2 regions of the Streptomyces sp. NPDC104831 genome follow, and region 2 is predicted to be linked to the other one. Evidence: riboswitches for the same ligand, from Rfam matches in the RefSeq annotation. Region 2 holds a riboswitch; the other holds the start of a gene.
The links. A riboswitch is a leader RNA that binds a small molecule or an ion and turns the genes downstream of it on or off. The one in region 2 is predicted to bind glycine.

Region 1: it holds a riboswitch for glycine, as region 2 does, so the genes downstream of both, gcvP (aminomethyl-transferring glycine dehydrogenase) here and gcvT (glycine cleavage system aminomethyltransferase GcvT) in region 2, are expected to answer to the same signal.

The regions. Positions count from the first base shown of each region.
Region 1 covers NZ_JBVJOT010000004.1:231,922-245,977, reverse strand. Annotated here, with positions in the region: gene ACZ63H_RS04960 (CDP-alcohol phosphatidyltransferase family protein) at 1-353, shown strand, start outside; gene ACZ63H_RS04955 (sugar phosphate nucleotidyltransferase) at 467-2,962, shown strand; gene ACZ63H_RS04950 (DUF881 domain-containing protein) at 3,137-4,045, shown strand; gene ACZ63H_RS04945 (small basic family protein) at 4,042-4,374, shown strand; gene ACZ63H_RS04940 (DUF881 domain-containing protein) at 4,380-5,252, shown strand; gene ACZ63H_RS04935 (FHA domain-containing protein) at 5,443-6,273, shown strand; gene ftsR (transcriptional regulator FtsR) at 6,320-7,057, shown strand; gene ACZ63H_RS04925 (bifunctional nuclease family protein) at 7,143-7,616, shown strand; gene ACZ63H_RS04920 (MerR family transcriptional regulator) at 7,877-8,557, shown strand; gene ACZ63H_RS04915 (DNA polymerase IV) at 8,624-10,147, shown strand; gene ACZ63H_RS04910 (PRC-barrel domain-containing protein) at 10,069-10,440, opposite strand; glycine riboswitch at 10,561-10,655, shown strand; gene gcvP (aminomethyl-transferring glycine dehydrogenase) at 10,831-13,716, shown strand; gene ACZ63H_RS04900 (ABC transporter ATP-binding protein) at 13,835-14,056, opposite strand, start outside.
Region 2 covers NZ_JBVJOT010000026.1:75,644-89,699, forward strand. Annotated here, with positions in the region: gene ACZ63H_RS19365 (ABC transporter substrate-binding protein) at 1-6, opposite strand, end outside; gene ACZ63H_RS19370 (ABC transporter permease) at 62-1,060, opposite strand; gene ACZ63H_RS19375 (enhanced serine sensitivity protein SseB C-terminal domain-containing protein) at 1,411-2,199, opposite strand; gene ACZ63H_RS19380 (enhanced serine sensitivity protein SseB) at 2,371-3,162, opposite strand; gene ACZ63H_RS19385 (AAA family ATPase) at 3,229-3,897, opposite strand; glycine riboswitch at 4,076-4,180, shown strand; glycine riboswitch at 4,181-4,294, shown strand; gene gcvT (glycine cleavage system aminomethyltransferase GcvT) at 4,338-5,456, shown strand; gene gcvH (glycine cleavage system protein GcvH) at 5,592-5,969, shown strand; gene glyA (serine hydroxymethyltransferase) at 5,984-7,249, shown strand; gene ACZ63H_RS19405 (L-serine ammonia-lyase) at 7,353-8,720, shown strand; gene ACZ63H_RS19410 (hypothetical protein) at 8,791-9,198, shown strand; gene ACZ63H_RS19415 (WD40 repeat domain-containing protein) at 9,185-10,342, shown strand; gene ACZ63H_RS19420 (glycoside hydrolase family 25 protein) at 10,630-11,184, shown strand; gene ACZ63H_RS19425 (NADPH-dependent F420 reductase) at 11,204-11,866, opposite strand; gene ACZ63H_RS19430 (FadR/GntR family transcriptional regulator) at 12,068-12,781, opposite strand; gene ACZ63H_RS19435 (2-isopropylmalate synthase) at 12,988-14,056, shown strand, end outside.

The DNA of each region.
Region 1 (14,056 bases), on a different contig from region 2:
GCCTGTACGTGCTTTCCACGCTCCTGGGGCTCACCTGGCGGGAGATCCTCCCCCTCTGGCTGACCGCGCTGTTGCTGGCGCGAGAACTGGTTCTGCTGGTCATGGTGGGCATCCTCCGCCGGCACGGGTATCCGCCGCCCCAGGTGAACTTCCTCGGGAAGGCCGCCACGTTCAACTTGATGTACGCCTTCCCGCTCCTGCTGCTCAGTGACGGAAGTGGTTGGATCTCGTCACTCGCCGCTATTTTCGGATGGGCTTTCGCCGGATGGGGTACAACCCTGTATTGGTGGGCAGGAGTGCTCTACGTGGTACAGGTCCGCCGATTGGTTCGAGCGGACACCATGGCCGATTGATCTCGGCGATTGTCCAGACATAACGCCTCGATGGCCTGCGGTGTAAAAGTGCGGGACAATCGGACGGGTGAAGTCGGCTAGACCGTCGTCTCTTGGAGGAGGACGCTTCCGACATGAAGGCCGTCGTGATGGCCGGGGGCGAAGGCACACGCCTGCGCCCCATGACCTCTAGCATGCCCAAGCCGCTCCTGCCCGTGGCGAACCGCCCGATCATGGAGCATGTGCTACGGCTGCTCAAAAGGCACGGGCTCACCGAGACCGTCGTCACCGTGCAGTTCCTGGCATCGCTCGTAAAGAACTACTTCGGTGACGGCGAAGAGCTCGGCATGGAGCTCACCTATGCCAATGAGGAGAAGCCACTCGGTACCGCCGGAAGCGTCAAGAACGCCGAGGAGGCGTTGAAGGACGATGCCTTCCTCGTCATCTCCGGCGACGCCCTGACCGACTTCGACCTCACCGAGCTGATCAACTTCCACAAGGAGAAGGGCGCGCTCGTCACGGTCTGCCTGACCCGCGTGCCCAATCCGCTGGAGTTCGGCATCACCATCGTCGACGAGGAAGGCAAGGTCGAGCGCTTCCTGGAGAAGCCGACGTGGGGACAGGTCTTCTCCGACACCGTCAACACGGGCATCTACGTCATGGAGCCCGAGGTCTTCGACTACGTCGACCCCGACGTCCCCGTCGACTGGTCCGGTGACGTCTTCCCGCAGTTGATGAAGGAGGGCAAGCCGGTCTACGGCTATGTCGCCGAGGGCTACTGGGAGGACGTCGGCACGCACGAGAGCTACGTGAAGGCCCAGGCGGACGTCCTCGAAGGCAAGGTCGACGTCGAGATCGACGGCTTCGAGATCTCGCCGGGCGTGTGGGTGGCCGAGGGCGCCGACGTGCACCCCGACGCCGTACTGCGCGGACCGCTGTACATCGGCGACTACGCGAAGGTCGAGGCCGGCGCGGAGATCCGCGAACACACCGTCGTCGGCTCCAACGTCGTCGTCAAGAGCGGTGCCTTCCTGCACAAGGCCGTCGTGCACGACAACGTCTACGTCGGCCAGCACAGCAACCTGCGCGGCTGCGTCGTCGGCAAGAACACCGACATCATGCGCGCCGCCAGAATCGAGGACGGCGCGGTCATCGGTGACGAGTGCCTGATCGGCGAGGAGTCGATCGTCCAGGGCAACGTCCGGGTGTACCCCTTCAAGACCATCGAGGCCGGCGCCTTCGTCAACACCTCGGTGATCTGGGAGTCACGCGGTCAGGCGCATCTGTTCGGCGCCCGCGGCGTCTCCGGCATCCTGAACGTGGAGATCACCCCCGAGCTGGCGGTACGGCTCGCCGGTGCCTACGCGACGACGCTCAAGAAGGGCGCCACCGTCACCACGGCCCGCGACCACTCCCGCGGCGCCCGGGCGCTCAAGCGCGCGGTGATCTCCGCGCTCCAGGCCAGCGCCATCGACGTGCGCGACCTGGAGAACGTGCCGCTGCCCGTGGCCCGGCAGCAGACCGCGCGGGGAAGCGCCGGCGGCATCATGATCCGCACCTCGCCCGGTGTCCCGGACTCGGTCGACATCATGTTCTTCGACGGCCAGGGCGGGGACCTGTCGCAGGGCGGCCAGCGCAAGCTCGACCGGGTGTTCGCGCGCCAGGAGTACCGGCGGGCGTTCCCCGGCGAGATCGGCGACCTGCACTTCCCGGCGAGCGTCTTCGACTCGTACACCGGGTCGCTGCTGCGCAACGTCGACACGACCGGGATAGCCGAGTCGGGCCTCAAGGTCGTCGTGGACGCCTCCAACGGCAGCGCCGGGCTCGTGCTGCCCAGCCTGCTCGGCAAGCTCGGCGTGGACTCGCTGACCATCAACCCGGGTCTGGACGAGACGCGGCCCACCGAGACCGCCGAGATGCGGCGCAAGGGGCTGGTGCGGCTCGGCGAGATAGTGGCCTCCTCGGGTGCCGCGTTCGGTGTGCGGTTCGACCCCGTCGGCGAGCGGCTGTCGCTCGTGGACGAGAAGGGCCGGATCATCGAGGACGACCGGGCGCTGCTGGTCATGCTGGACCTGGTGGCCGCCGAACGGCGCAGCGGACGGGTGGCCCTGCCGGTCACCACGACCCGGATCGCCGAGCAGGTCGCCGCCTACCACGGCACCCAGGTCGAGTGGACCACCACCTCGCCGGACGACCTCACGCGCGTCGGGCGCGAAGAGGGCACCATCTTCGGCGGCGACGGCAAGGGCGGATTCATCGTCCCCGAGTTCAGCGGCGTGTACGACGGCACCGCGGCCTTCGTACGGCTCATCGGGCTGGTGGCACGCACCCAGCTCACGCTGAGCCAGATCGACGCCCGGATCCCGCGGGCCCACGTCCTCAAGCGCGACCTGGCGACGCCGTGGGCCGTCAAGGGACTGGTGATGCGGCGCGTGGTCGAGGCCGCCGGGGACCGCTTCGTCGACACCACCGACGGTGTGCGGGTCGTGGAGACCGACGGGCGCTGGGTGATGGTACTGCCCGACCCGGCCGAGGCGGTCACCCACCTGTGGGCGGAGGGCCCCGACGACGCCTCCGCGCAGGCCCTGCTGGACGAGTGGTCGGCCGTCGTGGACAGCGCCGGCCGGTAGACCTCCCACGGGCCCGGGGCCGTCGGTCGGCGTCCCCGGGCCTTACCGGACAACGTGCGGCGGCGCAAGCCGCCGCACGCGCGCGTGGTGGACAGGTGTCCCCCGAAGGGGTCTGTCCGGCACGCCGGTGGGGCCGTTCGGAGGTACCGCTCGCGACATGCGACGATGTGCGGCATGCCGCAGCAACCCCCCGTTCGGAGCAGCCCCGCGCGGCCGCAGCGCCCGGACGCCTCCATGTCGTTGATCACCAACGTCATGGACCACAGCCTCGACGACGGCTACGCCGAGGCCGCCGCCCGGAGGAAGTCCGCGGGCGAGGGCGGTCTGCCGAAGACCCTGCGGGCCAAACTCGGCCTGGCCGCCGGTCTCGTCCTCGCGGCCTTGGTCGTGACCGTGGGGGCGGCCCAGGCGCGGGTGACGGCGCCCGTGGTCGCCAAGGAGCGCCAGGAGCTGATCGACCGCATCGACAGCGAGACCGACGACGCGGACGAGCTGGAGAACACCGTCGACGAGCTGCGCGACGACGTCGACGCGAGCCGCCGGGCGGCCCTGAGAGCCAGCGGCGGCAGCGCCGAGGCCGATCTGGTGGGCCTGTTGTCGGGTGCCACCGCGGTGCACGGCCCCGGAGTGCGGCTCGTCGTGAACGACGCCAAGGAGGCCGCCGGCGGCGGGGACGGCGCGGGCCCCCGCGAGACCTCCGGGTTCTCCGACACCGGCCGGGTGCGGGACCGGGACATGCAGCGCGTGGTCAACGGACTGTGGGCGTCCGGGGCCGAGGCGGTCTCCATCAACGGGCAGCGGCTGACCGCCCTGTCCGCGATCAGGGCCGCGGGTGACGCGATACTGGTCGACAACAGACCGCTGGTGCCGCCGTACACGGTGCTGGCGGTGGGGGACGGGAAGAGGCTGAGCACCAGGTTCCAGAACAGCGCCGACGGCCTGTATCTGCACGCCCTGGAGGAGAACTACGGCATCCGCGCCACCATCTCGACGGAGGACGACGTCCGGTTGCCCGCCGCCCCCAGCGTGATCGTACGTACAGCACAGCCGAAGTCCGAGAAAACCGGGAAGGGCACATCGTGATCGCCGTACTGGGCCTCGTCGTGGGAGTCGTGGCCGGCCTGTTGGTCCGGCCCGAGGTTCCGGCCGTCGTCGAGCCGTATCTGCCGATCGCCGTCGTCGCCGCGCTGGACGCCGTCTTCGGCGGTCTGCGGGCCATGCTGGACGGCATCTTCGACGACAAGGTCTTCGTGGTGTCGTTCCTGTCGAACGTGGTCGTCGCCGCCCTCATCGTGTTCCTCGGCGACAAGTTGGGCGTGGGCGCCCAGCTGTCCACGGGCGTCGTCGTGGTCCTGGGCATCCGCATCTTCTCCAACGCCGCGGCGATCCGGCGGCACGTCTTCCGGGCGTGACATCCATGAGCGAGCAGAACGACCGCGAGGAACAGAACATCCGCACCGACCGGGGCGAGCAGCCGGCGGGCCACCTGCGCAGGGAGCTGCCGGCCGAGGTGCCGGTGCCCGCGCCCGGGACCGGGCAGCCGGACGGGGAGCGGCCCCGGCAGCCGCTGACGGGCCGGCAGCGGCTCGTCAAGGGCCTGTGGCCGCCCCGTTTCACCCGGGCGCAACTCATCGTCGCCGTGCTGCTGTTCGGCCTCGGTTTCGGCCTGGCCGTGCAGGTGGCGTCCAACAGCGACACCGACAGCGCGCTGCGCGGCGCGCGCCAGGAAGATCTCGTACGCATCCTCGATGAACTGGATTCGCGTACTCAGCGTCTTGAGGACGAGAAGCAGGGACTCGAAAAGCAGCGTCAGGAACTGCAGAGCAGCTCCGACCAGGCCGCGGAGGCGCGCCGGCAGACCGCCGAGAAGGCAAGGCAACTCGGCATCCTGGCGGGCACCGTGGCGGCACAGGGCCCCGGCATCACCATGACGATCGAGGACACGAAGGGGACGGTCAAGGCGGACATGCTGCTCGACGCGATCCAGGAGTTGCGCGCGGCCGGTGCGGAGGCGATCCAGGTCAACGGGGTCCGGGTGGTCGCCGGCACCTACTTCGCCGATTCCGACAGGAGTGTGAGCGTCGACGGGAACAAGATCAACGCACCGTATCGTTTCAGGGTCATCGGCAAGCCGCAGGACCTCGAGCCGGCGCTGAACATCCCTGGAGGCGTGGTGCAGACTCTGAAGAAAGAGCAGGCCACGGTGACCGTCGAGCACTCCGACAAGATCGTCGTGGACGCCTTGCGGCGGGCGGAGCGGCCTGACTACGCTCGGTCGTCCTCCCAGTGAACCGGCGGTGCATGGCGGTCGTCGGGCAGGGGCATGAGGTTGCGGGGGGTCGGCGCACCGAAGGGGTGGTGCGTGGTGGAAACTGTCTGGTGCATACGGACGTTGTGAGAATGTCCGGCTCGGCCGGTGTAGGCAATCAGGGTTCGTCCTGCCCCACGGGCGGGTCTGTTTCGGTCAAGGGGAATCGCCCGTGAAGTTGTTTGCGAAGTTGTTCGGCAAGAGCGCGCGAGAGGGCCGCGACAACGCGACCGCTCGTCATCGCGCGCAGCCTGACGCGGAGGGCCAGCGCCCGCTGTTCCGGGACCAGGTCGCTGGTCCGGGCGGTGACATTTCGGGAGGTCAGGGCGCGGCGTCAGTTGACCCTGCCCAGTCCGGCGGCATAGGTTTCGGGCAACCGTCAACCTCAGGTACGGGTGGAGGGTTCCCCTCCGGCCCGTACGCGTCCAACGCCCCGGCGGGGCAGCCGCGGCAGGAGGATCCGTCGATGTCGGTCCTGGTGTGTACGAGGTGCGGTAACCGCAATGCGGAGAACGCCCGGTTCTGTTCCAACTGTGGGGCGCCGCTGCGTCCCGGGCTGACGCCCGAGCGGGCCTCCGAGACGACGTCCACGATCTCGATCTCCGGGCTGGAGGCGTACGACTCCGAGGCGACCGGCCAGACGCCGCTGCCGATGCTCTCCCCGGAGGCGCAGGCCGCGGTGGACGCGCTGCCGCCGGGCTCGGCGCTGCTGGTCGTGCGCCGGGGGCCGAACTCGGGCAGCCGCTTCCTGCTGGACAGCGACCTGACGACGGCCGGCCGGCACCCGCAGAGCGACATCTTCCTGGACGACGTGACGGTCTCCCGGCGGCACGTGGAGTTCCGGCGTTCCCCGGACGGCTCCTTCACGGTGGCCGACGTGGGCAGCCTGAACGGCACGTACGTCAACCGCGAGCGCATCGACCAGGTCGCCCTGTCGAACGGTGACGAGGTGCAGATCGGAAAGTACCGGCTGGTCTTCCACGCGAGCCGGCAGGGCTACTGACCCGCCCCCGGACCGGTGTCCGGGGGGACCCCCAGAGGGAAGGTCCATGCTTCAAACACCGAGCGGCGGTGCCGGAAGCGGTACCGCCGCCAGGGACAGTGGGCTGATGAGCATCGGCACGGTGCTGAACGTGCTGCGCGACGAGTTCCCCGAAGTCACCATCTCCAAGATCCGCTTCCTGGAGTCGGAGGGGCTCGTCGAGCCGCGGCGGACCCCGTCGGGGTACCGCAAGTTCAGCCCCGGGGACGTCGAGCGCCTCGGCCACATCCTGCGGATGCAGCGGGACCACTATCTGCCGCTCAAGGTGATCCGGGAGCACCTGGACGCCATGGAGCGGGGCGAGGCCGTCCCGCTGCCCCTGGTCGGGCGCCAGCGCACCGCGCAGGACGGGCCGGTGCCCGTGGAGGGACCGACGGTGGCCAGGGTGGGCCGGGCCGAGCTGCTGGCCGCCGCCGACATCGACGAGGGCGAGCTGAAGGAGTGGGAGTCCTACGGGCTCATCGCTCCCCTGGAGGACGGGGCCTACGACGCCGAGGCCGTCACCGTGGCCTCGCTGGTCGCCGAACTGGGCCGGTTCGGGATCGAGCCGCGCCACCTGCGGGTGATGAAGGCCGCCGCCGACCGCGAGGCGGGCCTGGTCGACCAGGTGGTGGCCCCGCTCAAGCGCCACCGCAACCCGCAGACCAGGGCGCACGCCGAGGCCCGCACGAAGGAGCTGGCGGACCTCACGATGAAGCTGCACGCGGCCCTCGTGAAGAGCGCCCTCGGGGTCCGGATCCCCTGAACCGGGGGGTCGCCGGGCGGCCGGATCGGGCACCTGTTCCCGGCCCGACTACCCAAACGTCCCGGGCACGGCCTAGGGTTGCTGTGTGAACGAGCTCGATGTCGTAGGTGTCCGGGTCGAAATGCCCTCCAACCAACCGATCGTGCTCCTGCGCGAAGTGGGAGGCGACCGTTACCTCCCCATCTGGATCGGGCCGGGGGAGGCGACGGCGATCGCCTTCGCCCAGCAGGGCATGGCGCCCGCGCGACCGCTGACCCACGACCTGTTCAAGGACGTGCTGGAGGCCGTCGGCCAGGAGCTGACCGAAGTGCGCATCACCGATCTGCGAGAAGGCGTCTTCTACGCGGAGCTGGTGTTCGCCAGTGGGGTCGAGGTCAGTGCCCGCCCCTCCGATGCCATAGCGCTGGCCCTGCGCACCGGCACGCCGATCTACGGCAGTGACACGGTGCTGGACGACGCGGGCATCGCCATCCCCGACGAGCAGGAGGACGAGGTGGAGAAGTTCCGGGAGTTCCTCGACCAGATCTCCCCCGAGGACTTCGGCACCAGCAGCCAGTGAGCGGCGCGGCCGGCCCCCCGGACCAGCGGTTGTGCCCGGCGGGACCGGTGGCTCCACACGGCCGGCCCCCGGCGATTGCCCCCGGCACGGAGAGCGTCCTACGGCTCGCCGCGAGCGCATTCGGCTAGCCTTTCCCCGCGGTGGGACACGGGAAACCACTCCTAGGGTGATTATCACTCGGCGTGCCGAGTGTGGCGATCGTTGACGCACCCCTGGTGACTGCCTACCGTCGAGAAGGCAGGTCAAGGACGGAGGTCGGCGTGAGAACCAGCGGCGACGGTACGGTTGGGGGTGCCCCGGGACGCGGTTTCGGGGAAAGCGGTCCGTACCCGCCCCCGAGTTCGCTGCGCCCAGGCGGGGGACATGCCCATCCCGGCGGCGCGGTGGAGCACGCTCCGCAGCTGCCGACGGCGGTGCCGAACGGCGGAGGGGTGGCGTCCATGACGTCCGAGCAGATCGGCTATCGCGGGCCCACGGCCTGCGCTGCCGCCGGCATCACGTACCGGCAACTGGACTACTGGGCCCGCACCGGCCTGGTCGAGCCCAGCGTGCGGCCCGCCTACGGATCGGGTACCCAGCGGCTGTACAGCTTCCGTGACGTGGTCGTCCTGAAGATCGTGAAGCGGTTCCTGGACACCGGTGTGTCGCTGCAGAACATCCGTACGGCGGTGCAGCACCTCAGGGAACGCGGTTTCCGCGACCTGGAGCGGATGACCCTGATGAGCGACGGTGCCACCGTGTACGAGTGCTCCTCGCCGGACGAGGTCCACGCCCTGCTCCAGGGCGGTCAGGGCATCTTCGGGATCGCCGTGGGCGTGGTGTGGCGGGACGTGGAAAGCGCCCTCTCCCAGCTGCACGGCGAACGCATCGACACCGGTGAGACCCTGGTCGGGCACAACCCCGCGGACGAACTGGCGCGGCGCCGCAACCGGGCGGTCTGACCGTCCGGTTCCGCCCGGGCCCGCGGCACCGGCGGATTGTCAGTGCCGTGGTGCAGCATCGGACATGTGAGAAACGCGCCCACGATCCTGCATCTCGACATGGATGCCTTCTTCGCCTCGGTGGAGCAGGCGTCCAAGCCGAGCCTGCGCGGGAAGGCCGTCGTCGTGGGCGGGCTCGGACCACGCGGTGTGGTGGCCACCGCGTCGTACGAGGCACGCGTGTTCGGGGTGCACTCGGCGATGCCCATGGCCCAGGCGCGCCGGCTGGCCCCCCACGCCGCCTATCTGGTGCCGCGCTTCACTCTGTACCGGTCGGTCAGCGAGCAGGTGATGAGGCTGCTGCGGGAGCTGTCGCCGCTGGTGGAGCCGCTGAGCCTGGACGAGGCGTTCGTGGACCTGGAGGCCGGGGGCGCGGCCTGGGACGAACAGTCGGCGCGACGGGCCGGGGAGGAGCTGCGGGCGGACATCCGGGCGGTCACCGGGCTCACGGGCTCGGTGGGGCTCGCCGCCTCCAAGATGCTCGCCAAGATCGCCTCCGAGCAGGCCAAGCCGGACGGCCTCGTGCTGATCGAGCCGGGCACCGAACGGGAACTGCTCGCGCCGATGCCGGTGCGGACGCTGCCGGGGGTCGGGCCGGCCACCGGGGACCATCTGCGCAGAGCCGGGATCACCACGGTCGGGGAACTGGCGGAGGCCGGCGAGGACGAGCTGGTCCGGCTGCTCGGCAAGGCGCACGGGCAGGCGCTGTACGCCATGGCCCTGGCCCGGGACGAGCGGCCGGTGGTGGCCGAGCGGGAGGCCAAGTCGGTGTCGGTGGAGGACACCTACGACGTGGACATCCACGACCGGCTGCGGGTCGGCCTGGAGGTGCGGCGGCTGGCCGACCGGTGCGTGCGGCGGCTGCGCGGGGCCGGGCTGTCCGGGCGGACCATCGTGCTCAAGGTACGGAGGTACGACTTCTCCACCCTGACCCGTTCCGAGACGCTTCGCGGGCCGACCGACGATCCCGTGGTCATCCGGGAGGCGGCGGCGCGGCTGCTGGACTCCGTGGACACCACCGGCGGGGTACGGCTGCTCGGCGTCGGCGTGTCCGGGCTCGCCGACTACACGCAGGAGGACCTGTTCGCGCAGGCGATGCCGGTGCCGGTGGACGAGGAGCCGGAGGAGGACGCCGCCGAGGCCGAGGGGGAGGGGCCGGACGCCGCCGAACGTCACTGGCGGGCCGGGCAGGATGTGCGGCACGCCGAGCACGGGCCCGGCTGGGTCCAGGGCAGCGGGGTGGGCAGGGTGACGGTGCGGTTCGAGACGCCGCAGTCCGGGCCGGGCCGGGTGCGGACGTTCTTCGTGGACGATCCCGCGCTGGCGTCCGCCGACCCGTTGCCGCTGGTCACGGACCCTCCCCGCATCCCGGAAGGCGCCCAGGCCGCGGAAGGCGCCCGGGCCGCGGAGGAGCCGTGCGTCACGGAGACCGGGGACCGGGAGGACGCGCGCGACCGGCGGGAAGGGTCCTCTCAGCCCTCCTCCGAACCCGCCAGCTTGCCGAAGTCGTGGTCCGGCAGCGCGGAAGGGGAGGCCGTGTCCAGGCCGTAGTGGTGGTAGAGCTGGAGTTCCTGCTCGGGGGAGAGGTGGCGGCCCACGCCGAAATCCGGGGCGTCCTTGATCAGGGCGCGGTCGAAGGGGACGCGCAGGGTGCCGTCGACCAGCTCGCTGGGTTCCAGGGGCACGAAGGCGTCCCGGGAGAACAGGCCGGTGCGTATGGCCGCCCACTCGGGCACACCGGTCGCGTCGTCCAGGTACACCTCGTCGATGGTGCCGATCTTGGTGCCCTTGCGGTCGAACGCCTTGCGGCCGATCAGGCTGCGCGGATCGATGTCGGTCTGCACGGTCCCTCTCCCTCCACGTGGTCGCAACTCATCCGTAAGCACTACCAAAGAGCACATTCGGGGAGGCGGCCACTCGAAGACCGCACCATTGACCTCGCTGGTAGGCTGACAAGCGGCTGCTGACCCCGCGCGGGAGAGTCCTCCGACCACCTCGGAGGCGCCGAAGGAGCAACTCCTCCCCGGAATCTCTCAGGCTCACGTACCGCACGGACGAGGTCACTCTGGAAAGCAGGGCGGGTGTCGACGGCTCCCGCCCTCACCGACGGTGAAAGCCGGGGCCCGCGGGCCCCCGGTGAAGCTCTCAGGTGCAGATGACAGAGGGGGAGGCCGTCGGGGTGCCCGTGCCGGGGCGCCCCTCGCAGGTCGCGCCAGACCAGGAGGCCTCCGCACATGACCGCCCCTCGCATTCCGCTCTCCGAACTCGAAGCGGGCATCCCCTTCGAGCAGCGCCACATAGGGCCCGACCAGGAGGCACGGGCCAAGATGCTCGCGCAGGTCGGGTACGGCTCGCTGGACGAGCTGACCGCCGCCGCGGTCCCGGATGTGATCAAGAACGCCGACTCGCTGGACCTGCCGGGCGCCCGCACCGAGGCCGAGGTGCTCGCCGAACTGCGCTCACTCGCCGGCCGCAACCAGGTCCTGCGCTCCATGATCGGCCTGGGCTACCACGGCACCTTCACCCCGCCCGTCATCCTGCGCAACGTCATGGAGAACCCGGCCTGGTACACGGCCTACACGCCGTACCAGCCGGAGATCTCCCAGGGCCGCCTGGAGGCCCTGCTGAACTTCCAGACGATGGTCGCCGAGCTGACCGGGCTGCCCACCTCCGGCGCCTCCCTGCTGGACGAGGGCACGGCCGCCGCCGAGGCGGTGGCCCTGTCCCGGCGCATGGGCAAGAACAAGAAGGGCCTGTTCCTGGTCGACGCGGACGCGCTGCCGCAGACCATCGCCGTGATCCGGACCCGTGCCGAGCCGACCGGTGTGGAGGTCGTCGTCGCCGACCTGTCCGCCGGCATCCCGGCGGGGATCGCCGAGCGCGAGATCAACGGCGTGCTGATCCAGTACCCGGGCGCCTCCGGTGCCGTACGGGACATCAAGCCCGTCATCGACCAGGCGCACGAGCTGGGCGCCCTGGTCACCGTGGCCGCCGACCTGCTCGCCCTGACCCTGCTGACCTCGCCCGGCGAGCTGGGCGCGGACATCGCCGTCGGCACCACCCAGCGCTTCGGCGTGCCGATGGGCTTCGGCGGCCCGCACGCCGGCTACATGGCCGTCCACGAGAAGTTCGCGCGCAGCCTGCCCGGCCGCCTGGTCGGCGCCTCCGTCGACGCCGACGGCCACAAGGCCTACCGGCTCGCGCTGCAGACCCGTGAGCAGCACATCCGCCGTGAGAAGGCCACCAGCAACATCTGCACCGCGCAGGTGCTGCTCGCCGTCATGGCCGGCATGTACGCCGTCTACCACGGGCCCGAGGGCCTGAAGACGATCGCGCGGCGCACGCACCGCTACGCCACCCTCCTCGCCGCGGGCCTGCGGGCCGCCGGCGTGGAGATCGTGCACGGCGCGTACTTCGACACCGTGACCGCGCGCGTGCCCGGCAAGGCCGCCGGGATCGTCGCCGCCGCCCGGGACAAGGGCGTCAACCTGCGGCTCGTCGACGCCGACCACGTCTCCGCGGCCTGCGACGAGACCACCGACCGGGCCGGGCTGGCCGCCGTCTGGGCCGCCTTCGGCGCCGAGGCCGACATCGAGGCGCTGGACCGGGCCGCCGAGGACACCCTGCCCGAGGCGCTGCTGCGCACCGACGACTACCTCACCCACCCGGTCTTCCACCAGCACCGCTCCGAGACCGCGATGCTGCGCTACCTGCGCCGCCTGGCCGACCGCGACTACGCGCTCGACCGCGGCATGATCCCGCTGGGCTCCTGCACCATGAAGCTCAACGCGACCACGGAGATGGAGCCGGTCACCTGGCCCGAGTTCGGCCAGCTGCACCCCTTCGCGCCCGCCGAGCAGGCGCAGGGCTACCTGACCCTCATCCGTGAGCTGGAGGACCGTCTCGCCGAGGTCACCGGCTACGACAAGGTGTCCCTCCAGCCGAACGCCGGCTCCCAGGGCGAACTGGCCGGTCTGCTCGCCGTCCGCGGTTACCACCGCGCCAACGGCGACGACCGGCGCACCGTCTGTCTGATCCCGTCCTCCGCGCACGGCACCAACGCCGCCAGCGCGGTGATGGCCGGCATGAAGGTCGTCGTCGTCAAGACCGCCGAGGACGGCGAGATCGACGTCGAGGACCTGCGCGCCAAGATCGAGCAGTACCGCGAGGAGCTGGCGGTACTGATGATCACGTACCCGTCCACGCACGGGGTGTTCGAGGAGCACGTCGCCGACATCTGCGCGGCCGTGCACGAGGCCGGCGGCCAGGTGTACGTCGACGGCGCCAACCTCAACGCGCTCGTCGGCGTCGCCAAGCCCGGCCACTTCGGCGGTGACGTCTCCCACCTGAACCTGCACAAGACGTTCTGCATCCCGCACGGCGGCGGTGGCCCGGGCGTCGGCCCCGTCGCGGTCCGCGAGCACCTCGCGCCGTACCTGCCGAACCACCCGCTCCAGCCGGAGGCCGGCCCGGAGACGGGCGTGGGCCCGATCTCCGCGGCCCCGTGGGGCAGCGCGGGCATCCTGCCCATCTCCTGGGCGTACGTCCGGCTGATGGGCGGCGAGGGCCTGAAGCGGGCCACCCAGGTGGCCGTCCTGTCGGCGAACTACATCGCCAAGCGCCTGGAGCCGCACTTCCCGGTGCTCTACACCGGCCCCGGCGGCCTGGTCGCGCACGAGTGCATCATCGACCTGCGCCCGCTCACCAAGGCGACCGGCGTGAGCGTCGACGACGTGGCCAAGCGCCTGATCGACTACGGCTTCCACGCGCCGACCATGTCGTTCCCGGTGGCCGGCACGCTGATGATCGAGCCGACCGAGTCCGAGGACATCACGGAGCTGGACCGTTTCTGCGATGCGCTGATCGCCATCCGCGCGGAGATCGAGAAGGTCGGCTCGGGCGAGTGGCCCGCGGAGGACAACCCGCTGCGCAACGCCCCGCACACCGCCGCCGCGCTCGGCGGCGAGTGGACGCACGCCTACAGCCGCGCGGAGGCCGTCTTCCCGGCCGGTGTCCCGGCCGCCGACAAGTACTGGCCGCCGGTGCGCCGCATCGACCAGGCCTTCGGCGACCGCAACCTGGTGTGCTCCTGCCCGCCGCTGGACGCCTACGAGGACTGAGCGAACCACCGCCGAACGGCTCCGCCCGGGTTCCCGGGCGGAGCCGTTCGCGCTCGCTACGGGGTGGCGAGGGCGGATGCCCGGGGGCACGGGCACCCACCGTGGAGCGCGGATCCGCTCAGGCCGGGTACGCGTGGGTCTGGGCCGCCTTGACCGTCGCCCACACCGGTGCGCCGGGACGCAGGTCCAGCTCGGCGGCGGCGACCGTCGTCAGGTCCGCCGTGAGCGGCAGCTCGCCGGTGAGGTCGGCGCGGATCTGGTCGCCGTGCGTCTCCAGGCCGGCGACCTCGCAGCGCCACAGGTTGCGGGCGCTGGCGCCGGAGGGCCGGTCCCGGAACAG
Region 2 (14,056 bases):
TCGCATGATGGGCGCTTTCCCCTCCATTGATTGAAAACTTGTCGGGCTCTCGCGGCAGGCGTCAGCGGCTGCGCGGGTCGAGAGCGTCGCGGAGACCGTCGCCGAGCAGGTTGAACGCCAGCACGGTGACGAAGATGGCGAGGCCCGGGACGATCATGTACTGGGGGTCGACCTGGTAGTAGGTGACCGCCTCGCGGAGCATGCCGCCCCAGGACGCCTGCGGGGGCTGGATGCCGACGCCGAGGAAGCTCAGCGACGCCTCGAAGATGATGTTGGTCGGGATCAGCAGCGTCGAGTAGACGATGATCGGGCCGACCAGGTTCGGCATCAGTTCGCGGAAGAGGATGTAGGGGGCCTTGGCGCCCATGCCCCGGGCCGCGTCGACGAACTCGCGCTCCCGCAGGGCGAGGGTCTGGCCGCGCACGATCCGGCCCAGATAGGGCCAGTTGAAGAAGCCGATGACGAAGATGAGCACGCTCAGGTGCAGCGGCAGTCCGTTGAGGCCGAAGGCGCCGCCCTGGAGGGTGGCGGAGATGGCGATCGCGAAGAGCAGGAGGGGGAAGGCGAGGAAGGTGTCCATCAGCCGGCTGATGATCGAGTCCACCCGCCCGCCGTAGTAGCCCGCGATGACGCCCATGATCGCGCCGATGACGTTGGACAGGATGGTGGCGCCGAACGCGACCACCAGCGACACCCAGGAGCCTTCGAGGATGCGGGTCGCGATGTCCCGGCCGAACTTCGGGTCCACGCCGAGCGGGTGGTCCGCGCTCATGCCGCCCCAACTGCCCGTGGGCAGCGAGGTGTCCGGGGTGATCAGGTCCTGGTGGAAGGCGTTGGGGTCGAGGCCGAACAGGGCCTGGAGGGGGCGGGAGAGGACGGCGAGGAGGATCAGCAGGATCACGATGACGCCACCGGCGACGGCGGCCTTGTCCTTCTTGAACCGGGTCCAGGCGATCTGGCCCAGGGAACGACCCTCGATCTGCCCCTTACCGGCACCCTCCAGCACAGCCTCCGGCTGCGCCTCGGCTGCCGCCCCGGTGGTCTCGATCGGTGCGGTCACGGTGAGCGACCCCTCTCGCCGGTGGTGACCGGCCTGCGCCTGCCGCGGATTGCGGCTTTGTCGACTTGCCATCGATCACGAGGCCCTCGGCCTCGCGTCTGAGTCGCGAGTCTTCAGCGTCGCTGTGATCACCCGCCAGAGCTGACGGCGAAAGTATGCGCAACCGTGATGCAGTGCAGGGGATTCCGTTATCCGAACAGTGGGTAACGGACCCCGGACGCGGGCCAGTTGGGACAGAACGGCGAATCTACGCGGTTCGGGAGGTTCGGCCGATGTCTACGCGCGCAGAAGCGTCCCGGGCCGATGGATTCTGCGTGTGCGTCAACAAGACCGTCTCCGGGCGCGGTTGGTCAGTAGCCGCCCGGCGCGGGCGGATAGCCGTACCCGCCGGCCGGGGTCTGCGGCGGGGCCGGCACCTGGAGCGGGGACTGCGGCGGCACCGGGGCGTGTGCCTCGCGGTCGTAGAAGGGGCGCGCGTTGGCCCGCATCCACATCACCACCGGATCGTGGGCGTCGGTCATGGCGACCGTCGAGACCGGCAGGCCCTCCGGGACCGCGCCGATGGACTGCTGCATCATGGCCCGCACCGAGTCGACCGCGGCGGGCGAGGTGTCGTACACGTCCAGGCCGATGGCGAGGTACGGCGCCCCCAGCGCGGGCTGCACCCAGGCGCGGCGCAGTGAGCGCAGCGCGGGGGTGCGGTGGGCGTTCTGCGCGAGCAGGGCGTAGAACTGCGGGATCTCGATGCCGGGCTCGGACAGGCGCAGCGGACCGGCCGGCTGGCGGTCCAGACCGGTGGCGATGCGGCGCAGGTCCAGCCAGGGGATGCCGACGCCGCCGCCCGGGGCGTGCGGATTGAGCCAGAGGCCGTAGTGGTCGGGGTAGAGGGTGCGGGCCACGTCCAGGCCGTCGGCCACCTCGTAGGAACGGTTCCAGCCGCTGGCCGACAGTTCCTGAGCGGAGGTCACGCCGGGGGCGTAGTGGAAGCCGTCCACCTCCATGTTCCCGTACTGGGCGTCCGGGGCGCCGGCCTGGCCGTGCCACAGGAGCATGAAGATCTGGCCGGAGGAGGGGGTGGCGAGGGCGCGCAGCAATGCCTCGTAGGCGTCGTAGCGTCCGGGCGTGACCTGGCGCAGCATGTGCTCGACGCTGCCGCTGTGGCTCGCGCTCACCTGGTGTGCCCCTTCTTTTTTTGACCCGGCGTGTGAGCACAGCTTATGCGCCTGCCGGCCCGGGGCCTTGGCGTCCGTACGCGTGTGCGGGTGCGTGTTGGTTCTCGCGCGGTTCCCCGCGCCCCTGAAGGGCGCGTTTCAGTGGGCGTATGTGTAGAACGGACGGACGTTCGCCTTCAGCCAGGTCGCGACCGGGTCGTCCGTCACGTCCAGGAGGACCAGGTTGACCGCCCACCGCACCGGGACCGCGGCCAGGGCCCTGCCGAGGGCCTGGAGGGGGAGGGCGCGCAGGTCGCCTTCCCACCGGGAGAGTTCGACGCCGACGAACAGCGCCGGGTCGGCCGTCTCGACGGCGGCCAGGCAGCGGCGGGCGGTGAGGACCACGCCGGTCCCGGTGAACTCGGCGGAGGCGGCGGCGAGGAAGTCGACCGGGTCGTCCTGCCAGTCCGGCTCGAAGAGACGGACCCGGCCGCCGGTGCCCGGGCCGTCGAGCGGGGTGCGGCCCACCCGGCACAGCTCGGCCACCGCCTCGGGCGGCAGCGGTATGCCGACCACGCCCTCGGGGTTGACGACGATGCCCACGTGCGGGGGCAGGCCGCGGGCGAACTCCACCGCCGGGGCGATGGTGAACGCCATGTGCGAGCCGGCCACCTGGCGGAGCTGTTCCTCGGAGCTGAACACCGGGACGAAGGCCTGGCCGCCGATGTCCATCGTGGGCAGGTCCAGCGGGCCGCTGTCCGGGCCCCCGCCGCCCGGCAGCGGGATCCACAGGAGGCTGCGGCCGACGACCTCGACGATCCGGCCGCCCGCCGCGGGGATGCCGAGGGAGGCCGACAACACCTCCTCCAGCTCGTTGCCGGGCCAACCGCCGTGCGGGTGCGGGTGCGCCGGTGCCGGGAAGTCCGCGGGAATGTCCGCCGGGAAGTCCATGTGCCTACCGCCTGCTGGGAACCACTGCTGTGACCATGAAGGCTAGCGGGTGGCACTGACAGCCCCTCACCGAGTGAAGCCGACGCGGGCGAGGACGTCCGCCGCGTCCCGGTCCAGCAGCACGGCCGCGCCGCATCCGGCGGGCAGGTCCCCCTCCTCCACCGCGCGCAGCAGCCGGGCCGTGGCGCGGCGGTGGCGGCGGAAGGCGTAGCGGGAGACGCCCCGGCCGCGCTCGCGCTGGCCCCGGCGGGCGGTCTCGGGGTCCACGTCGAGCAGCAGCAGGTGCAGGGTGCCGCCCCGGCGCCGGGCCGCGCGGGCCAGCCAGGCGCGCACCCACGGCTGGGTGCCGCAGTCGTGCACGACCAGCCCCTCGCCGGTGCGCAGCGCCCGGCGTAGCCCGGCGTAGTGCGCGAGGCGGACCAGGGGGCGGTAGAGCGCGTACGGCAGGAAGCCGGGGAGGCGGGCCTGGAAGCGGTCGCGCATGTCCTGGGAGTCGACGCGGCGGCCGGTGACCGCGCGGTGCATCAGGGTGGACTTGCCGCTGCCCGGCAGGCCGGTGACCACCACCAGGTCGCGGGGCCCGAAGAGCAGGGCGTGCGGGCTGCGGCCGGCCCGGTCGCGCAGGTCGCGGACGACCGGCGCGGGGCGCTCCGCACCGCGTTCCCGGGCCGCCGCGGCGGGCGGTTTCGGGACTGCCAGACCGGTGTGGGCGGCGTAGGCCGATGTCCTGTTCACCGTGATCGTCCTCCCCAGGGGCTCGGTCAATCCCATGCCCGTTCTGTGTAAAGGAAAGGTAATGGGCAACCGTCGGCGGTACGTGCGCTTACGGCCACAGGTCGGTCACAAGCGGCGCACTCTGGATGGCCGGGGTGTGGCGTGCAATGATGAGGCCGCCAACTGCATACCGGCCGTTTGAATCCGCGCGGGAGAGTCCCCGGGCCCCCTCGGGGCCGCCTGGGGCGCCGAAGGAGCAAGTCCCTCCCTTGAATCTCTCAGGCCCCGTTACCGCGCGGGCGAGGCACATCTGAAAAGCGGGCCGCCGGCGACGGCGGTCCCACCCAAGGTGCAAGCCGTGATCGTCCCCGTGGCGGTGGCGGCGAACCTCTCAGGTTCCGATGACAGATGGGGAGGAACGTTCCTCGCCCCGTCCTTGTGCCCTGGGAGACGACCGACCGATGAGCAGTACCGAACTCCGCCATACCGCGCTCGACGCCGTGCACCGCTCGCTGGGCGCCACGATGACCGACTTCGCCGGCTGGGACATGCCCCTGCGCTACGGCTCCGAGCGCGACGAGCACACCGCCGTGCGCACCCGGGCCGGCCTGTTCGACCTCTCCCACATGGGCGAGATCACCGTGACCGGCGCCGAGGCCGCCGCCTTCCTGAACCACGCCCTGGTCGGCAACATCGCCTCCGTCGGCGTGGGCCGCGCCCGCTACACCATGATCTGCCGGGCCGACGGCGGCATCCTGGACGACCTGATCGTCTACCGGCTGGCGGAGACCGAGTACATGGTCGTGGCCAACGCCTCCAATGCCCAGGTGGTGCTGGACGCGCTCACCGAGCGCGCGGCCGGGTTCGCCGCCGAGGTCCGCGACGACCGGGACGCCTACGCGCTGATCGCGGTGCAGGGCCCCGAGTCCCCCGGCATCCTGAAGTCCCTGACCGACGCCGACCTGGACGGCCTGAAGTACTACGCCGGCCTGCCCGGCACGGTCGCCGGCGTCCCGGCGCTGATCGCCCGTACGGGGTACACCGGCGAGGACGGCTTCGAGCTGTTCGTGAAGCCGGAGCACGCCGTCGGGCTGTGGCAGGCGCTGACCGAGGCCGGCGAGGGCGTCGGCCTGGTCCCGTGCGGGCTGTCCTGCCGGGACACGCTGCGCCTGGAGGCGGGCATGCCGCTGTACGGGCACGAGCTGACCACCTCCCTGACCCCCTTCGACGCCGGGCTGGGCCGCGTGGTCAAGTTCGACAAGGAGGGCGACTTCGTGGGCCGCGAGGCACTGGCCGAGGCCGCCGACCGGGCCGGGCAGAACCCGCCCCGGGTCCTGGTCGGGCTGGTCGCCGAGGGCCGCCGGGTGCCGCGCGCCGGGTACGCCGTGGTCGCGGGCGGCGAGGTGATCGGCGAGGTCACCTCCGGCGCCCCCTCCCCCACCCTGGGCAAGCCGATCGCCATGGCCTACGTCGACGCGGCGCACGCGGCGCCGGGCACCCCGGGCGTCGGCGTCGACATCCGGGGCACCCACGAGCCGTACGAGGTCGTGGCCCTGCCGTTCTACAAGCGCCAGAAGTAGCCGCCGGGCACGCTCGCGCCCGTCCGGCCAAGGCCGTGCGGCGACGCGTGACCCTGCGCACATTCACCCGCTCACCAGCGGTTTCCCCAGTCCCCCCGTCACCATCACTCCCGCGCGTACAGGAGAATTCAGGCCATGAGCAACCCCCAGCAGCTGCGCTACAGCAAGGAGCACGAGTGGCTGTCGGACGCCGAGGGCGGCGTCTCGACGGTCGGCATCACGGAGCACGCGGCCAACGCGCTCGGCGATGTCGTCTTCGTGGACCTCCCCGAGGTCGGCTCCACGGTGTCCGCGGGCGAGTCCTGCGGCGAGCTGGAGTCGACGAAGTCGGTCTCCGACCTGTACTCGCCGGTCACCGGTGAGGTCACCGAGGTGAACGAGGACGTCGTCAACGACCCGTCGCTGGTGAACTCGGCCCCCTTCGAGGGCGGCTGGCTGTTCAAGGTCCGCGTCACGGAGGAGCCGGCCGAGCTGCTCTCCGCGGACGAGTACACCGCCTTCACCGCCGGCTGAGGAGTCGTAGCCCCATGACTGTCCTGAACACGCCCCTGCACGAGCTGGACCCGGAGATCGCCGCCGCGGTCGACGCCGAGCTGAACCGCCAGCAGTCGACGCTGGAGATGATCGCCTCCGAGAACTTCGCGCCGCTCGCGGTCATGGAGGCGCAGGGCTCGGTCCTCACCAACAAGTACGCCGAGGGCTACCCGGGCCGCCGCTACTACGGCGGCTGCGAGCACGTCGACGTGGCCGAGCAGATCGCCATCGACCGGGTCAAGGAGCTGTTCGGCGCCGAGTACGCCAACGTGCAGCCCCACTCCGGCGCCTCCGCGAACCAGGCGGCCCTGTTCGCGCTGGCCCAGCCCGGGGACACCATCCTCGGCCTGGACCTGGCGCACGGCGGCCACCTGACCCACGGCATGCGGCTGAACTTCTCCGGCAAGCAGTTCGACGTGGTCGCCTACCACGTGGACGCCGAGACCGGCCTGGTCGACATGGCCGAGGTGGAGAAGCTCGCCAAGGAGCACCGCCCCAAGGTGATCATCGCGGGCTGGTCGGCGTACCCCCGGCAGCTGGACTTCGCGGAGTTCCGCCGGATCGCCGACGAGACCGGCGCGTACCTGTGGGTCGACATGGCGCACTTCGCCGGCCTGGTCGCCGCGGGGCTGCACCCGAACCCGGTGGAGTACGCCGACGTGGTCACCTCCACGACCCACAAGACGCTCGGCGGCCCGCGCGGCGGCATCATCCTCGCGAAGAAGGACTTCGCGAAGAAGCTGAACTCCTCCGTCTTCCCGGGCTTCCAGGGCGGTCCGCTGGAGCACGTGATCGCGGCCAAGGCCGTGTCCTTCAAGGTCGCGGCGGGCGAGGACTTCAAGGAGCGCCAGCGCCGCACGGTGGAGGGCGCCCGCATCCTCGCCGAGCGGCTGACCGCCGCCGACGCGCGCGAGGCCGGGGTGAACGTGCTGTCCGGCGGCACGGACGTGCACCTGATCCTGGTGGACCTGCGCGCGAGCGAGCTGGACGGGCAGCAGGCCGAGGACCGGCTGCACGAGGTCGGCATCACGGTCAACCGCAACGCCGTCCCGAACGACCCGCGCCCGCCGATGGTCACCTCGGGGCTGCGCATCGGCACCCCGGCGCTGGCCACCCGCGGCTTCACGGCCGAGGACTTCGCCGAGGTCGCCGACGTGATCGCCGAGACGCTGAAGCCGTCCTACGACGCCGAGGCGCTCAAGGCCCGCGTCAAGGCGCTCGCCGACAAGCACCCGCTGTACCCGGGTCTGAACAAGTAAGTCACCTTTCGCGGGGCACCGCGCACACTGGTAGTACCGGCGTGTGCGGTGCCCGCGCCCCTGTACCGCCCTTTTTGCACCACCCCGTCTTGAGGAGTCCTCCGTGGCCATCTCGGTCTTCGACCTGTTCTCGATCGGCATCGGCCCGTCCAGCTCCCACACGGTCGGTCCGATGCGCGCGGCGCGCATGTTCGCCCGCCGGCTGCGCAACGAGGACCTGCTCGGCTCCGTCGCCTCCCTGCGCTGCGAGCTGTACGGCTCGCTCGGCGCGACCGGCCACGGCCACGGCACCCCGAAGGCGGTGCTGCTCGGCCTGGAGGGCGCCTCGCCGCGCACGGTGGACGTGGAGACGGCCGACGAGCGGGTGGAGGGGATCCGGCAGGCGAACCGCATCGCGCTGCTCGGCGAGCACGAGATCCCCTTCTCCTACGACGACGACCTGGTCCTGCACCGCCGCAAGGCCCTGCCCTACCACGCGAACGGCATGACCCTGTGGGCGTACGACGCCACGGGCGCCGAAGTGCTGACGAAGACGTACTACTCGGTCGGCGGCGGCTTCGTGGTGGACGAGGACGCGGTGGGCGCGGACCGGATCGTGCTGGACGACACGGTCCTGAAGTACCCGTTCCGCACGGGCGACGAGCTGCTGCGCCTGACGAAGGAGACCGGCCTGTCGATCTCCTCCCTGATGCTGGAGAACGAGCGGGCCTGGCGCACCGAGGACGAGATCCGCGCCGGACTGCTGGAGATCTGGCGGGTGATGCGCGAGTGCGTGGGGCGGGGCATGTCCCGGGAGGGCATCCTGCCCGGCGGGCTGAAGGTGCGCCGCCGCGCGGCGGTCTCGGCCCGCCAGCTGCGCGCCGAGGGCGACCCGCTGGCGCACGCCATGGAGTGGATCACGCTCTACGCCATGGCGGTCAACGAGGAGAACGCGGCCGGCGGCCGGGTGGTGACCGCCCCCACGAACGGCGCGGCCGGCATCATCCCGGCGGTCCTGCACTACTACATCAACTTCGTGCCGGGCGCGGACGAGGACGGCGTGGTCCGCTTCCTCCTCGCCGCCGGCGCGATCGGCATGCTGTTCAAGGAGAACGCCTCCATCTCCGGCGCCGAGGTCGGCTGCCAGGGCGAGGTGGGCTCCGCCTGCTCCATGGCCGCGGGCGCGCTCGCCGAGGTGCTCGGCGGCTCCCCCGAGCAGGTGGAGAACGCGGCCGAGATCGGCATGGAGCACAACCTCGGCCTGACCTGCGACCCGGTCGGCGGCCTGGTGCAGATCCCGTGCATCGAGCGCAACGGCATGGCCGCGGTGAAGGCGGTCACGGCCGCGAAGATGGCGATGCGCGGCGACGGCTCCCACAAGGTGTCCCTCGACAAGGTCATCAAGACCATGAAGGACACCGGCGCGGACATGAGCGTGAAGTACAAGGAGACGGCCCGGGGCGGCCTGGCCGTGAACATCATCGAGTGCTGAACCGGTACGATTTCCGACATCACCGTCACAAATAGCTTTTTTCACCTCACCGAGGGCTACCATCGGTGGCGTGATCGACCTGTACCCCGCGCTGTGGGGGCTGCTCGGCAGCAGTGTGGCCGAGGCGCTCAACCTCTCGGCGCTGATGCGTCCGACGGGTCCGCGCAGCCGCTGGCGCTGGCCCTGGCGCACCCGCGCCGACCGGCCGGTGATGCTGGTGGCCATCGGGCTGCGGCTGTTCGCCGGGTTCGGGCTCACCGCCGCGCTGGGCAATTCCGGTCAGCTGCCGAACGCGACCGCCGCGTTCGCCGTGGGGGTGACCACCCCGCTGGTCGTCGCGAAGTTCTTCCAGGCGATCCCGATCACCGGCGCGGGCGCGGGTCAGCAGCCCGAGCCCCCGCTGCCCACCGCCCGGCAGGCCGGCGCGGACGCGGAAGAGGCGCTGTCGCAGCCGAGGGGGTCCAGTGCTGCGAGCTGACAGCGCGCTCGGCCGTCTGGTGCTGGCGCTGGCCGTCCGCCCTGCCGACCCGCCGCCGGCGGCGCACGCGCGCCCCGGCACCCGGCTGAGCGCTGCCCTGGGGGCGCGCCCGGTGCCGCCCGCCGCGGCTCCCGCGCGGGCGCGGGCGCGATACGGGCCGGCGGCCCGGGGGCGGCGGCTGCCGGGGCTGCTGACCACCTGGCTGGTCGTCCTCACGTGCCTGACGGCCGCGGCGGTGCAGGAGGTGCTGCCCGGTCCCTGGCACGAGGTGGAGCCGGAACAGATCCGGGCGCCCGCCCCGGAACACTGGCGGCTGACCGCCGCGGGACGGCTCGGTCCGCGCGGCCGGGCCGAGGCGCTGGCGTTCACCCCGGACGGCCGGCTGCTGGTGACGGTCACCCGGTCCGCGGCCAGCACCTGGGACCTGGCGGATCCCGGGCACCCGGAGCGGGTCCCCGTCCGCGGGGGCGTGCGCCGGGTGACGGCCGTGGCGACGAGTCCGGACGGCCGCACGCTGGTGGCGGCCGGGGGGCCGGACGTACGCGCGCTCGCCGTCGGCTCCGGGGCGACCCGGTGGTCCGTGGACGGCGCCCCGATGGAGGTGAAGGCCGTGGCGGCGGGCCGGGACCGGGTCCTCTTCGCCGACTCGGGCACGACCGGCTCGCCCCGGCTGGCCGAACTGCGCCTCGACCGGGGACGGCCGCGGCCGCTGACCACCCTCAGCCGGTTCCACCAGGCGGTCGCCGCCGCCCAGTTCTCCTCCGACGGCCACACCCTCGCCGTCGCCGGCGCCGAGGGGTCGGTGCGGTTGTGGGACGTGTCGGATCCCCGGCGCCCCGAGGCCGCGGGTCCCTCCTTCGGCGGTGCCGGGGAGCGGACGACCGCGCTCGCCTTCAGTCCCGACGCGCGGCTGCTGGCCACCGTGGACGCGGCGCGGACCGTGCGGCTGTGGGACGTCACCGACCGGGCCAGGCCGCGCCCGCTGGGCGGCCCGTTCGGTGACGCGGCCGAGCGTGTCACCGCGCTCGCCTTCAGCCCGGACGCCCGGCTGGTGGCCACCGTGGGCGCCGACGGGACGGCGAGTCTGTGGTGGCGTTCGTCCGGCCCGCCGGCCGCTGTTCCCCCAGGGACTGCCGCGCGGTGATCGATCCGCCCCGCGCCGGGCGACGACAACGACCGCGAGGCCGCCAGGACGCCGAGCGAGCTGTACGGCAAGAGCCGTAACCAGGACCTCGGCAGCTGTCCGGGCCACCTGGACGACATGGCCCTCTGGAACCGACTCCGCCCCGGCCGTCCGCCGGCCGTCGTCAAGGTGGAGATGAAGGTGGGCTCCAACGACAAGGCGGGCACGGGGCCGGACGGGTCCGGCACGCCACGTTCCGGCTCCGGGCCGAAGGTTCCGGCCACGGACGCACAGGGCACAACCCCTGCATGCTCCATGGCATCGACGTCAGCGCCTTCCAGTCCTCCTCCTACGCCACGGACGGCCTCTCCTTCGTCTTCATCAAGGCGACGGAGGGCCGTTCGTACGTCAACCCCAGACTCGCGGCCCAGACCAAGCGCGGGCGCGACGCGGGCCTGGTCGTCGGCTTCTACCACTTCCTGTGGCCGGGCCATCTGAGCGCCCAGGCCGATTACTTCCTGCGCCACACCCCGGACCGGCCCGGCGACGTCCTCGCCGTCGACTGGGAGAACACCGGCGAGGGGACGCACGCGAGCAACGCGGAGAAGGACCGCTTCATCCGCAGGCTCAAGGAGCTGCGGCCGGACAACCGGGTCGTGCTCTACTGCAACCGCCACTTCTGGCTGAACATCGACACCACGTCCTACGCCGGGGACGGGCTGTGGATCGCCGACTACGTCACCGCGGGCAAGCCCCGCGTCAAGGCCAAGTGGCGGTTCCACCAGTACACCAGCGAGCCCCACGACAAGAACGTGGCCCGTTTCGCGGAGAAGGACGACCTGCGCGACTGGGCCACGCCCTGAGGGCCGGGCGGCGGGCTTCTCAGTACCGGAAGTCCGCCGGGCGCTGCGCGGACGCCTCCGACAGGGCCGCCCGTACCGCGTCCGCGCCGGCCCGCAGGCCGTAGACCGGGGTGTCGGGCTGCTGGCGCCAGGAGTCGTCGATGCCGCCGGCGTCGACCGTGTCGAAGCCGAGTTCGTCGATCAGGGCGCGCACCCTCGCCTTGGCGGCCTCGTCGTCCCCGGCGACGGGGAGCGCCATCCGGTCGGGGTGGCCGGCGGGCAGCGGGCGGTCGAGGATGTCCTGGGCGTAGGTGCCGTTGAACGCCTTGATCACGGGGTGGCCGAGGTGCCGCTCGACCCAGCGGCTCTCGGTCAGGCCGTCGTCCTCGATGGCGTCGATCCGGCCGTCGCGCTGCTTGGGGTAGTAGTTGTTGGTGTCGATCACCGCGGCCCCCTCGGCCGCCCCGTCCAGCAGGCCGGCGGGGAGGTCCGGGACCGCCTTGAGCGGCACGGTGACGACGACGACCTCGGCGCCCTCGGCCGCCTCCTCGGCGCGCACCGGGGTGGCGCCGGTCTCCGCCGCCAGGTCCTTCAGGGTCTCGGGGCCGCGCGAGTTGGCGACGGAGACGTCGTGGCCGAGGGCGGTGAGCCGCCGGGTGAGGTTGCCGCCGATGTTTCCCGCACCGATGATGCCGATCTTCATGGCCGACCTTCCGGATAATTCATGCGTGTGCATGCTTCTGCCGCCCGGGTCAACCCCGCGGACCGTCGGCCTATTCCGGTCCCGCGCCGAACGGGTGGGGTCGCCTTCGCCAAGGCGTTCAAACGCGAGTTCGGAGTGCCTCCGGGCCGGCACCGCAGGGCGGCCGCGGCGGGATGAGCCGGTGGGCGGCCCCGGCGGTCGTCAGGGCGCCGGCGCCGTCCCCTCGCTCCCCGCCCGCAGCAGCCCCAGGGTCGACTCCAGCTCGGCGTGCAGGGTGGTCGCCGCCGTCTCCGGGTCGCCGGCGACGACGGCCTCGATCAGTCCCGTGTGGGTGTGGTCCCCGGTCCCGGGATCGGCTTCGCGCAGGCGGGTGAGGTCCAGGAGGCCGATCAGGCCCTCGCGCAGGACGGGGACGAACTCGGTGAACAGGTCGGTCAGCACCGGGTTGTGGGCGGCGTCGACCACGGCCGCGTGCAGGGCGATGTCGGCCTCCACGAAGGCCGCGTCATCGGCGGTGACGGCCCTGCGGCGGCCCTCCAGCACGGCCCGCAGTGCCGCGATGTCCTCGGGGGTGCGGCGCCGGGCGGCGAGCCGGGCGGCCTGGACCTCGACGCCCATGCGGACCTCGTAGACGTCGGTGACCGCGGCCCGGCGCAGCCGGGCGGGCCAGTCGGCGACGGGCTCGGTGGCGGTGACGAAGACCCCGGCGCCGTGCCGGGGCCGGACCAGGCCGGCGCCGGCGAGGGCGCGCAGGGCCTCGCGGACCGTGGAGCGGCCCACCCCCAGCTCCCTGGCCAGCGTGGTCTCGCCGGGCAGCTTGCCGCCGACCGGCCAGTGTCCGGCCGCGATCTGTTCGCGCAGGCGCTGCGCGGCCTGTTCGACCAGCGGGCTGGGGCGGAGGGCACCGAGCGGCATCGACGTCACCAACTTGTCCGGGGAGTACGGGGCTTGCCCGACGATTCTCACTTGTCTGAGGAGCGGAGGAGTCGCTAGCGTACCCCGCATGATCCGCGGTCTGCTTCTTCTCGGCTGCCGCGGCGGGGTCTGACGCGACCGGCGCCCCGCCGCGGGGCTCCGTGCTGCCGGTCACCGTCCGACCGAGCCGAAGGCCACAGCCGACGATGACCACCGCCCCACCCGTCTGGAACCCGCAGCGGCCCAGCCGCATGCCGTACCACCGCTACCGCCCCTACCAGGACCGCGTGCGCGTCCCGGCCGACGACCGCCGCTGGCCCTCCGCCCGCGTCGAGCGCGCCCCGCTGTGGGTCCCCGTCGACCTGCGCGACGGCAACCAGGCGCTCGCCGAGCCGATGGACACGCCCCGCAAGCGCCGCTTCTTCGATCTGCTGGTGGCGACCGGCTTCAAGGAGATCGAGGTCGGCTATCCCTCCGCGAGCCGCACGGACTTCGACTTCGTCCGCCACCTCGTGCGCGACGGCGCCGTGCCGGACGACGTGACGCCCGTGGTGTTCACGCCCGCCCGCGCCGACCTGATCGACCGGACCTTCGACGCGATCGCCGGGCTGCCCCGGGCCGTCGTCCACCTGTACATCGCGACCTCGCCGGTGTGGCGGGACGTGGTGCTCGGGCGGAGCCGGGCCGAGGTGTGGCGGACCGTGCGGGAGGCGGCCGGGCACATGGCGCGGCGCGCCGGTGACGCGCCCGGTGTCCGCTTCCAGTTCTCCCCCGAGACCTTCAACCTCACCGAACCCGACTTCGTGCTGGAACTGTGCGACGGACTCACCCGGCTGTGGGACGCGAGCCCCGACCGGCCGGTGATCCACAATCTGCCGGCCACGGTGGAGATCTCCACCCCGAACGTCTACGCCGACCAGATCGAGTACATCCACCGCAACCTGTCCCGGCGGCGGTCCGTCATCCTCTCCGTCCACCCGCACAACGACCGCGGCACGGGCGTGGCCTGCGCCGAACTCGCCATGCTGGCCGGGGCGCAGCGGGTGGAGGGCTGCCTCTTCGGCAACGGCGAGCGCACCGGCAACGTGGACCTGGTGACCCTCGCCCTCAACCTCTACGCCCAGGGCGTCGACCCGATGGTGGACCTCGGCGACATCGACGCCGTACGGGAGACGGTGGAGCACTGCAACCGGCTGCCCGTGCACCCCCGGCACCCGTACGCCGGCGAGCTGGTCCACACCGCGTTCTCCGGCACCCACCAGGACGCGATCAGCA